Regions from separate parts of the Clostridium novyi NT genome, predicted to be linked through region 2. Evidence: riboswitches for the same ligand, from Rfam matches in the RefSeq annotation. Region 2 holds a riboswitch; the other holds the start of a gene.
What was found. A riboswitch is a leader RNA that binds a small molecule or an ion and turns the genes downstream of it on or off. The one in region 2 is predicted to bind lysine.

Region 1: another riboswitch for lysine. It lies ahead of NT01CX_RS07300 (amino acid permease); the one in region 2 lies ahead of lysA (diaminopimelate decarboxylase).

The regions. Positions count from the first base shown of each region.
Region 1 is NC_008593.1:1,562,917-1,568,239, forward strand. Features, by position in the region: gene NT01CX_RS07295 (DUF1835 domain-containing protein) at 1-832, opposite strand, end outside; gene NT01CX_RS07300 (amino acid permease) at 991-2,358, opposite strand; lysine riboswitch at 2,583-2,757, opposite strand; gene NT01CX_RS07305 (DEAD/DEAH box helicase) at 2,836-3,951, opposite strand; gene NT01CX_RS07310 (cold shock domain-containing protein) at 4,307-4,504, shown strand; gene NT01CX_RS07315 (VanZ family protein) at 4,545-4,994, opposite strand; gene NT01CX_RS07320 (hypothetical protein) at 5,139-5,323, opposite strand, start outside.
Region 2 is NC_008593.1:489,819-495,141, forward strand. Features, by position in the region: gene NT01CX_RS02385 (FRG domain-containing protein) at 1-412, shown strand, start outside; gene NT01CX_RS02390 (methyl-accepting chemotaxis protein) at 547-2,016, shown strand; gene NT01CX_RS02395 (DUF4250 domain-containing protein) at 2,086-2,289, shown strand; gene NT01CX_RS02400 (metallophosphoesterase family protein) at 2,314-2,784, shown strand; lysine riboswitch at 2,866-3,039, shown strand; gene lysA (diaminopimelate decarboxylase) at 3,186-4,484, shown strand; gene NT01CX_RS02410 (GH36-type glycosyl hydrolase domain-containing protein) at 4,674-5,323, shown strand, end outside.

The DNA.
Region 1 (5,323 bases), 1.1 Mb from region 2:
TAGCTTCTTTATCATTATTTAACATTTCTATGCCCTTATTTGTTATCTTAATTTCCATTTCTCTCATAACCCCAAATTTTCCTTTATACTCTATGTAGCCTTGTTTAATAAGTTCTTGAACTCTCCAAAAAATATAATCATCAGATATATTTTGATCACTGTATCCTAGAACATATCCAACTGTCCTTGCAGCTTTTCTAAATTTTTTATTTGTATTTTTTAGTATATCTATGTCAAAATACTCTTTATAAGAACTTTTCACTTTTCCGTCCTTAAATATGCGTAAAACTTCATTTTGGTTTTTTAAGGCTTCCCACATTTGTAAAATATCTTTATATGTATTTTTATTTAGCTCTTTCTTAAATTTAATATATTTATTGATATCCTTTGACATAACTTCTGAAACACTTTTGGGTATAAATGCCTCATACTCATTTTCTTCAACTAAACTTGATACATTAATAAGATATATGTTAAAACACTTATCTTTCATCAATTCTAAAGCATACATCATTCCACAAATATCTTCACTACATTCTCCATACCACATATAAATAATATCTTCTCTTGTTAACTTCGCAATTTTTCTACGATATCTGTGATAATCTCTTTTATATTCATATATATCTTCTTTAGAAATTTCTTTAGTATGACTAATACTTTTATACCATTCAATTCTATCATCTAAATTTTTAAGATTTCCAATCTTCCCTTCCGAAAGATTATCGTAAAAGGATATAACTTTTTTGCCCTTAATTATATTTTCTTTAATGGCATATTTAAAACTTCCACTAGCAGATGCCGAAAAACACATATGAATCACATTATTCATCTTTTATCCTCCAATATATTAACTAATATTTTCTAATAAAATCACAGGTTAATTATACATCATTTAAAATATAATTAAATATCATTTTCTATACAATTAAAAAACTACTGATAGTTTTGATTTATCAGTAGTTTTAGTTTATTATCTTATATTATTTTTTAATCTTCATTATTTAAATCTATATCATTTAATTCTACAACACGTGTTTTATGCTTGATTTTATATCCTAAATATAAAACTAAAAATATTGGAATTCCTATATATGCTGCAATTACTCCCAGCCAGTCTATTCCTTCTGGCTTAATATATGCAAATCCTTGTCCTAAAATAACTATTATACACATAATTAATGCTAATATAGGTCCTATTGGATATAATTTAGCTTTGTATTTTAATTTATTCATATCAAGTCCTTGTGCAACATAAGCTTTTCTAAATCTATAGTGACATAAAGCAATTCCAATCCACGCTATAAATCCCGCAAGTCCAGATGCAGCAACAAGCCAAACATATACTGTACTTTGAGCAAATATTCCTGTTAAAAAACAAATAGATGCTATAAGTGTAGTTAATAAAACAGCATTTACTGGAACTCCTTTAGAATTTGTTCTTGCAAAAACTTTAGGTGCCATTCCTTCCTTTGCCATAGAATATAACATTCTACTTGAGGCATACATTCCTGAATTTCCAGCAGATAGTATTGATGTAAGTATTACTGCATTCATTAAAGAAGCTGCAATTGCCACACCAGCTTTTTCAAATACCAATGTAAAAGCACTTTTACTTACTCCAAGTTGACTTAAAGGTACAATTGCTCCAATAACTACAATAGTTCCTAAATAAAATATTAATATTCTCCAAAATATTGTGCTTATAGCCTTTGGAATACTTTTTTCTGGTTCTTCACTTTCAGCAGCTGCTACTCCAACAAGTTCTGTTCCTTGAAAAGCGAAACCAGCAATTAAAAATATCATAAATATTGACTTTACTCCGCCAACAAATGGTCCTCCATTAGCTGTAAAATTCTTAAACCCAACAGCTTCTCCACCTATTATTCCAAAAATATTTCCTATTCCAATTAATAAAAATACAATTACAGTAACTACTTTTATACTTGCAAACCAGTATTCTGATTCTCCAAATGCTTTAGAAGATAAAACATTAAGTCCAACTATTATTATTAAAAATAGCAAACTCCAAAGCACAGGCTTTACATTTGGGAACCAATATTTCATAACAAGTCCCCCTGCTACCATTTCAGCAGCAATAGTTATAGCCCAGTTGTACCAATAATTCCATCCAAGTGCAAATCCAAGTGCGGGATCTATAAATTTGTTTGCATATGCACTAAAAGAACCGGATATTGGCATATAGGTTGCCATTTCTCCAAGACTTGTTATAAGGAAATAAACCATTATTCCTATTAATCCATAAGCTGTAAGCGCTCCACCTACACCAGCTTGATGTATTGTATCACCCATGGCTAAAAATATACCCGTTCCTATGGCACCACCCATAGCAATCATATTTAAATGTCTAGATTTTAATCCTCTTTGTAATTCTCCACTTTCCAAATTGTTTTCCAATCTAACTCCTCCTTATTGGAATCTTAAAAAACATAGTTAAGATTTTTATATGTAAATCCAATAAGTAACTAACTAAGACTAACTATATGTAAAAAAATCAAAAGTGCCATGAGCACATACTCATGGCACAAATAGTATTAACAAAATTAATAAAATTTATTCCCTAAAATAATAGCTCTCCACAAACTTTATTTGTGACAGTCTTACACATATTTTATGTAAGCCCAGCAAATAGCATTAAAGTATTATCTATAAGCTTCGGCGAAATTTCCTTTCTTATTACTTCTTAGCACTTAACTCCATAATACTACTCTTAAATCTCGCACCTCTATCTTAGTTATTTACTTTTTTAAATACTATTATATTATGCAATAAAATTTCTACATAAGTCAACATTTTTATTTAAAATTATTATTTTTATTTAGTTTCTATATTTCTTCTAGGTATAGTGAGTTTTATTTCTTTTTCTATAGTTTCTAATAATCTTTTATCCTTAGGATCTATAAATAAACACGTTTTTCCTTCTTCGCCAGCTCTTCCTGTTCTACCTATACGATGTATATAGCTTTCAGCATTTTCAGGTATATCATAACTATAAACATGAGTAACTCCTGTTATATCAAGTCCTCTCGCCGCTACATCTGTTGCTATAAGATATTGAGTATCCATATTTTTAAACTTTTTCATAACTCTTTCTCTTTTAGCTTGAGCTAAATCTCCATGTAACTTATCACAATTATATCCTCTTTTATGTAGAGCTTCCTCTAAATTATCAACCCTTCTTTTAGTTCTGCAAAATATAATTGCCATAAAAGGATTATCTTCATCTAAAACACTACATAGTGCATCTTGTTTTCTTCTATCTGTAGTTTCTACAACAAACTGCTGAATGTTTTTTAAAGTAACCTCTTCAGCTTTTACAGATACAACTTTAGGCTCTTTCATATATCTGTAAGCTAGCTTTTTAACATCTGAATTCATTGTTGCAGAAAAACATAATGTTTGATGCTTTTTAGAAGTATAACTTATTATCTTTTCCACTTCATTTTTAAATCCCATATAAAGCATTTGATCAGCTTCATCTAATACTAATGTTTTTAGTTTATCTAGCTTTATTGTACTTCTATTAAGATGATCTAAAAGTCTTCCTGGCGTTGCTATTATTAATTGTATATTTCCTTTTAGCTTTTTTAATTGAGATTGTATGTCCTTTCCTCCATATGCAGCTAATATATTAATGTCTTTAGCCTTTTTTAACTTCATAGCTTCCTCTGTTATTTGAATTGCAAGTTCTCTAGTTGGTGTAACTATAAGTACTTGAACAAAATTTGATTCTAAAGATATGTTTTCAAAGATTGGAAGTAAAAAAGCAAGAGTTTTACCCGTACCTGTTTGAGCTTCTGCTATAACATCCTTTCCCATCTTTATAAACTCTATACTATTTTCTTGAATTGGAGTTGGACTTTTAATTCCTTCTCTGCTAAGTATATCTATTATATTTTTACTAATTCCTAAATTTTTAAAGTCCTTCATTTTTTATTACCTTCACTTTCAAAATATATTTAATTTTTATTTATATAATAATCAATTAATAATATCATACTATTACCGTATTAAGAAGGATTTTTGCTTTTCTGTTTTTTATAATAAAAAAATAAATGTATTAAAATAAATTTATTTTTGCAAAAACCCTTGCACTATTTTTTATATAGTGTATACTTAAACAAGTAATCAACTTTGATTCAGAAGTAAATTATTTATTATTATTAATATTTTTGAGATTATATAGAATTAAGAACTATCTTAGTATATATAGATTTCGAAATTTTTATTAAATATTTATTTTTACAAAGAATTAAAGGAATAAAAATTTCGGAGGTACGAACATATGACAGGTACAGTAAAATGGTTTAACGCAGAAAAAGGATTTGGATTCATAACTACAGAAGAAGGAAATGACGTTTTCGCTCACTTTTCTCAAATCAATAAAGACGGATTCAAAACTTTAGAAGAAGGTCAAAACGTATCTTTTGACGTTGTTGAAGGCGCAAAAGGACCTCAAGCTGAAAACATCAGCGTTCTATAATTAATATAGAAATCAAAAACCTGAAATTAAATTTCAGGTTTTATTTTTTTATATTTTTTATTTTTAAAATAATAGTGCAAATAACTATGGCTAATACACCTCCTGTAGTATCAATTAAAACATCAATTATACGTCCACTTCTTCCTGGAACAAATAATTGATGAAACTCATCACTACAAGCATATAAAAAAGTTATTACAATTGATATTATATAATTACTTTTCATTTTAAATTTACTCTTTAAAGCAAATATAAGTAGTATGCAAAGAATAAAATACTCAGTAAAATGCCCCATCTTTCTAACAATAAAGGTAGACATTTTCCCAAAGATTCCACCTACATCTATACCAACAGAAGTTAAACTCTCAATAACAAAATCACTTTTTTCATTAGAAACTGTAGCCGGATCCTTTGAAAAACAAAAAATCACTGTCATCCAAGTTATAACCAAACCATATTTTACTACATTCCTAAGTTTTATATTTTTCATAATTAAATTCTAAATAAACTCCCTTCAATATATTTTTACAAAATAAATATTCTAAGTCATTTTATCATATTATACATAAAACTAAAAATTCATAAAAAAAGCAATTAGTTATTAAAACTAATTGCCTATAAATAATTTTTAATATTAATGATTATACTTCTTTACTTGTTGTAAATCCTGAATTGCACAAGTTTGTATCATGTTAATAGCATTAAATAAATTACTTTTTATAAATATCTTACTTGAAAATTCTAATGTAGAATTGAAACTTCTAATTAATAATTGAGCTTTAGTATGAAAATCAATTGTATCTTCAGCTAATTTTCTTA
Region 2 (5,323 bases):
AACTAGATTTTTAGACTGGACACATAATCCATTAATTGCAGCTTATTTTGCTGTAAATAAATATTATGATTCAGATGCTGTAATATATGCATATTTTGATCCTAAAACAATTGTGCCAAAAGAAAATAGATTGTTTAAAAATAAGGGGATAAGTAAGTTTGTACCTAATGGAGATATTCAAAGAATAGTAAGACAGTGTGCTATATTTACAGTCCATGGCCCTGCTAATTTAAGTTTAGAAAAAAATATAAGTGATAATTGTATACTAGAAAGAATTATTATCGATAAAACATATAGGAAAGAATTATTATTTGATTTGTCCTATTATGGAATTAATAGGTTGTCATTATTTCCTGATTTAGATGGATTGAGTGCATATATAAATTGGCATATGAGGAGTATAAATCAATAAAAGGTAAAAATTATAAAAAGGTATTCTTTAATTACGTAAAAGGTTGTATAATGTAAAAGAAAACATATTTTTTTAATAAAAATTATGGCTAGATAAAATATTGCATTAAATTATTTTTAATAGGGGGAAGTGGAATGGAGGACTTGGGGTTAATTTATCAACAAAACAAGTTATTAGTTAAACTATTATGGCCATCTTTATTTGCAGCATCAATTTTATTTTATGTGTTACAATTGCCTATTGTACATATAGCTACATTAATTATTTTGGGGATTATAATATGTAGTATTATGACAATATTAACATTGAAAAGAGTATTTATAGTGCAAACTATGTATATATTTATTGTAGGAATGACAATATTTTTATATGTATTGTTTAAATATATACCATTTGCATCTATGTATACATGTATATTTTTTTTCATGATGTTAATTTTTTTATATCAAAATATAAAAGCTACAATTACTACTGGCATTTTAGTTTTGTTATTGAATAACTATTTATATTTTGTAGACAAAGTTGATTTTATTGTTAGAGAATCAAGTAAAGGAATTATCATATATAATTTTATGATAGTAATAATATTAGCTTTATTAATTATACAAGAGACATTTAGTAATAAATTAAGAAAATCTAATAATGATTCTCAAAAGAATGCTTTAGAAGCTAAAAAACAAGTAGAATTAATTTTAGAGAAGGTAAAGAATTCAGTAATAGAATTTATGGAGTTTAATGAAAATTTAAAAGGAAATATAAATTACACACAGGAAACATCAAAAAAATTAACTGAAATTTTTAATGAAATTGCAGAGAGTATAGAATCTCAAGCAAATAGTATTAATGAGATAAATAATTCGGTTATAGATAGTGGACATCAAATGAATACCCTTGTAAATGCATCAAGTGTAATGAATGATACATCTAAGTCCACTATGAATTCTGTAAAAGAAGGAATTGAAGAAGTAGATATGCTATCTAAAAAAATGATAGAAGTAAAAGGAATAATGGATGTTACAAAGGATAATACTAAAAGATTAAAAGATAATACCATAAAAATAGGAGATATATTAAGTATAATTAATGATTTAGCATCACAAACAAATTTACTTGCATTAAATGCTGCAATAGAAGCTGCAAGAGCTGGAGAGCAAGGTAAAGGATTTGCCGTTGTTGCAGAAGAAATAAGAAAACTTGCTGAACACTCAAGTAATTCTGTTCAAGAAATAGGAGATATACTACAAAATATACAAGTACAAGCTAAAGACACTGATTCTTCTGCAAATTCTGCTCAAGATATATTGTCGGTAAATTTGGAATCATTAAAGAATGTTCAAGCTACTTTTAATAATATAAATATTAGTATTGAAAGTTTAGCTAATGAAACAAGTACAGTAAATGATTTTATAAAACAAATCAATGAAACATCAGTGAATATAAGCAAAGAAATATCAAATATGTCAGCTATCACTGAGGAAAATACATCAGCTGTAGAAGATACATTAAATTCAGTAAGACAACAAAATGAATCTATTAATATAGTTATAGATAACTATGGTGAATTTAATGAGGCAATTAAAAATCTGCAAAAGTTATTTTCTTAGTAAAAACTTATTAACATGTAATATATAAGGTATAATATAAATTAAAGGGTAAATTTATATTAAAAGTAGGTGAGAGTTTTGAATAGAGATAGAGTAATGAAAATGGATCCGTATATGTTATTAAGCATAATTAATATGAAATTAAGAGATCAATTTAGTAGTTTAGATGATTTATGTGAGGATTTTGAAGTTACTGTAGAAGAACTTAAAAATAAGCTCAATAATGTAGGCTATAAATACCAATCAGAAACCAATCAATTTGTGGCTAATTAATATATTTTTAAGGAGAAACTTTTAATGAACAAATATAAAATAGGAGTAATTTCAGATACTCACGGATTATTAAGACCAGAAGTTTTAAAAGTATTTAATGGAGTGGACTTTATTATCCATGCAGGAGATGTAGGCGATTCATCTATAATACAAGAACTGAGAAAAATCGCTCCTGTCACAGTGGTTAGAGGAAATTGTGATAATGGAGAACTTGGATATATATTAAAAAGAACAGAAGTGTTAGAAGTTGGAGATATAAATATATATGTATTACATAATCTAGATGAATTAGATTTAGAGCCTAAAGAAGCTGGATTTAATGTTGTAATTAGTGGACATTCTCATAAATCTTGTGAAAAAACAATTGATGATGTATTATACTTTAATCCAGGAAGTGCAGGTCCACGTAGATTTAAATTACCAATTTCACTTGGCATATTAAATTTAGATGAAAAAAACATAAATCCAGAAATAATTGAAATTCCATTTAAATAAATTATTGCATAGTTTCAACTTTTATGTTAGACTATGAATAATTTAAATGAATGAAATTAAAAAATAAAATAAAAATTAGTTACCTAAGGTAGAGGTGCTGTAATTAAGAGTATTTACTAGTAGTCGGCAGATTAAGATAAGTAAAAAAAGGGATTACAGCCGAAGATAATCAAATTGGCAAATTTATTATCTGGCGTTATGCATAATATGTATGACGCTGTCATGTTGTTATTAATATGGAGAGCTACAAGGTTACACTAAGTTCGGAGTATAAAATATTGCGATCAGGGTGTTCCTTGACGCAATATTTTTTTATATAATGAATGGTAACATTTTTTAACAGGGGCAGAAATTATTAGAGAAAACTTAAACATTGAAATTAATAAATGGGGGCATATAAGATGAGATTATTTGGAACTATGGAAGTTATGGATAATGAATTATATATAGGGGGAGTAGGTACAAGAGAATTAGCAAGTGAATTTAAAACTCCTTTATATGTAATGGACGAAGAACTAATTAGAGAAAATTGCAGACGATACCGTGAAAACTTCAAAGGAAATAATGAAGTGAATAAAGTTGCATATGCAGGGAAAGCCTTTTTAACAATAGCAATGTGTCAACTTATTAATGAGGAAGGTATGTGTCTAGATGTAGTATCTGGTGGGGAATTATATACTGCATATAAAAGTGAATTTCCTATGGAAAAGATATATTTCCACGGAAATAATAAAACTTTAGAAGAAATTGACATGGGTGTTAGACTTGGAGTTGGAAGATTTGTTGCTGATAATTTTTATGAAATAGAGAATATAAATAAAATAGCTAAAAAATATGATAAAGTTCAAAAGATACTTTTAAGAATTACTCCAGGAATAGAAGCTCATACTCATGATTATATAAAAACTGGACAAATAGATTCAAAATTTGGATTTACTTTGCTTCAAAATCAAACATTAAAAGCTGTTGAAATGGCAAATAAATTTTCCAATATAGAATTTGTAGGTTTTCATTGTCATATAGGTTCTCAAATATTTGAGATAGAGCCATATAGAGATGAAGTTAGAATAATGCTAGCATTAATAAAAGAAGTGAAAGAAAAGCTAGGATGCACAATAAAAGAATTAGACCTTGGTGGAGGATTTGGAATTTACTATGGAAAAGGAGATTCTCCTAAAAAGATTGAAGATTTTTGTAGTGCTATTTTAGAAGAAGCTGTTAAAGTTTCTAAAGAATTAGATATAGAATTACCTTCATTAGTTATAGAACCGGGTAGATCAATTGTTGGAAATGCAGGAACTACCCTTTACACAGTAGGGTCTATAAAAGAAATACCTGAAATAAGAAAGTATGTTTCTGTTGATGGTGGAATGACTGATAATATAAGACCAGCACTTTATAGAGCTAGTTATGAATGTTTAGTTGCCAATAACGTAAAAGCTAAATCGAAAGAAAAGGTAACAATATCAGGTAAGTGTTGTGAATCAGGGGATATTTTACTTGAAAATGTTAAAGTGTCTCATGCAGAAAGTGGAGATATTTTAGCTGTATTAACAACAGGAGCTTACGGATATTCTATGTCTAGTAACTATAATAAGATACCAAGACCAGCAGTGGTTTTTGTAAATAGAGGACAAAGTAAACTAATTTGCAAGAGACAATCTTATGAAGATTTAGTATCAGGTGAATTAGAACTTTAAATATATAAATAAGTTATTCAAATTTAAAATATATTATATACATTTAAGAAAAGAACACCTAAAAATTAAGGGGTTCTTTTCTTCTTTTATTTTTTGTTTAAATATAGGGAAGATTGGGAATAATATTTAGGTAAAATGAAGTTAATTTGTAGAAATTATAATGTAAAAATCGTAGAGGAGTGACTTTAAATGCTTTATATCAGTATAGGGATTTTATTTATATTGCTCGCTATATTTGTAGGTATAAAGGGAAATAATTGCAGAAAAAATAGTGAAGAAAATATATTAGAAGATATTCCAGCTATAAATATAAGTAAAGAAGAACTAAAAAAACATGCCTTAGAAATAGCCAATTATTCAACTAAAGGCAATAGTAATTGTAGAAAGAAATTAATAAAAAGCTTAGATAAAAGCTATAAGAAAATATTAGATGGACATGAATACATAGATAAAACCCTTAAAGAAAAAAAAGAAGTAACTCCAGCTTCAGAATGGCTTTTGGACAATTTATATTTAATAGAAAAAGAGTATAAACATATAAAATATAATATGCCAAAGTCTTATTATAAGGATCTTCCTGTAATAGATAGAGGTATTATGAAAGGTTATCCTAGAATTTATCATATAGCAGTAGAAATAGTATCTCATATAAATTCTAAAATAGATGAGAGTATCATAGAAGAAGTTATAGGTGCATACCAAACAAATACTATTTTAACTAGTGGGGAACTTTGGGCTTTACCAATAATGCTTAGAATAGCTTTGATACAAAATATAAGTAAAATAACAAATAACTTGGTTTTTTATTCTAAAGAAAGAATTAAAGCTGACAATATAGC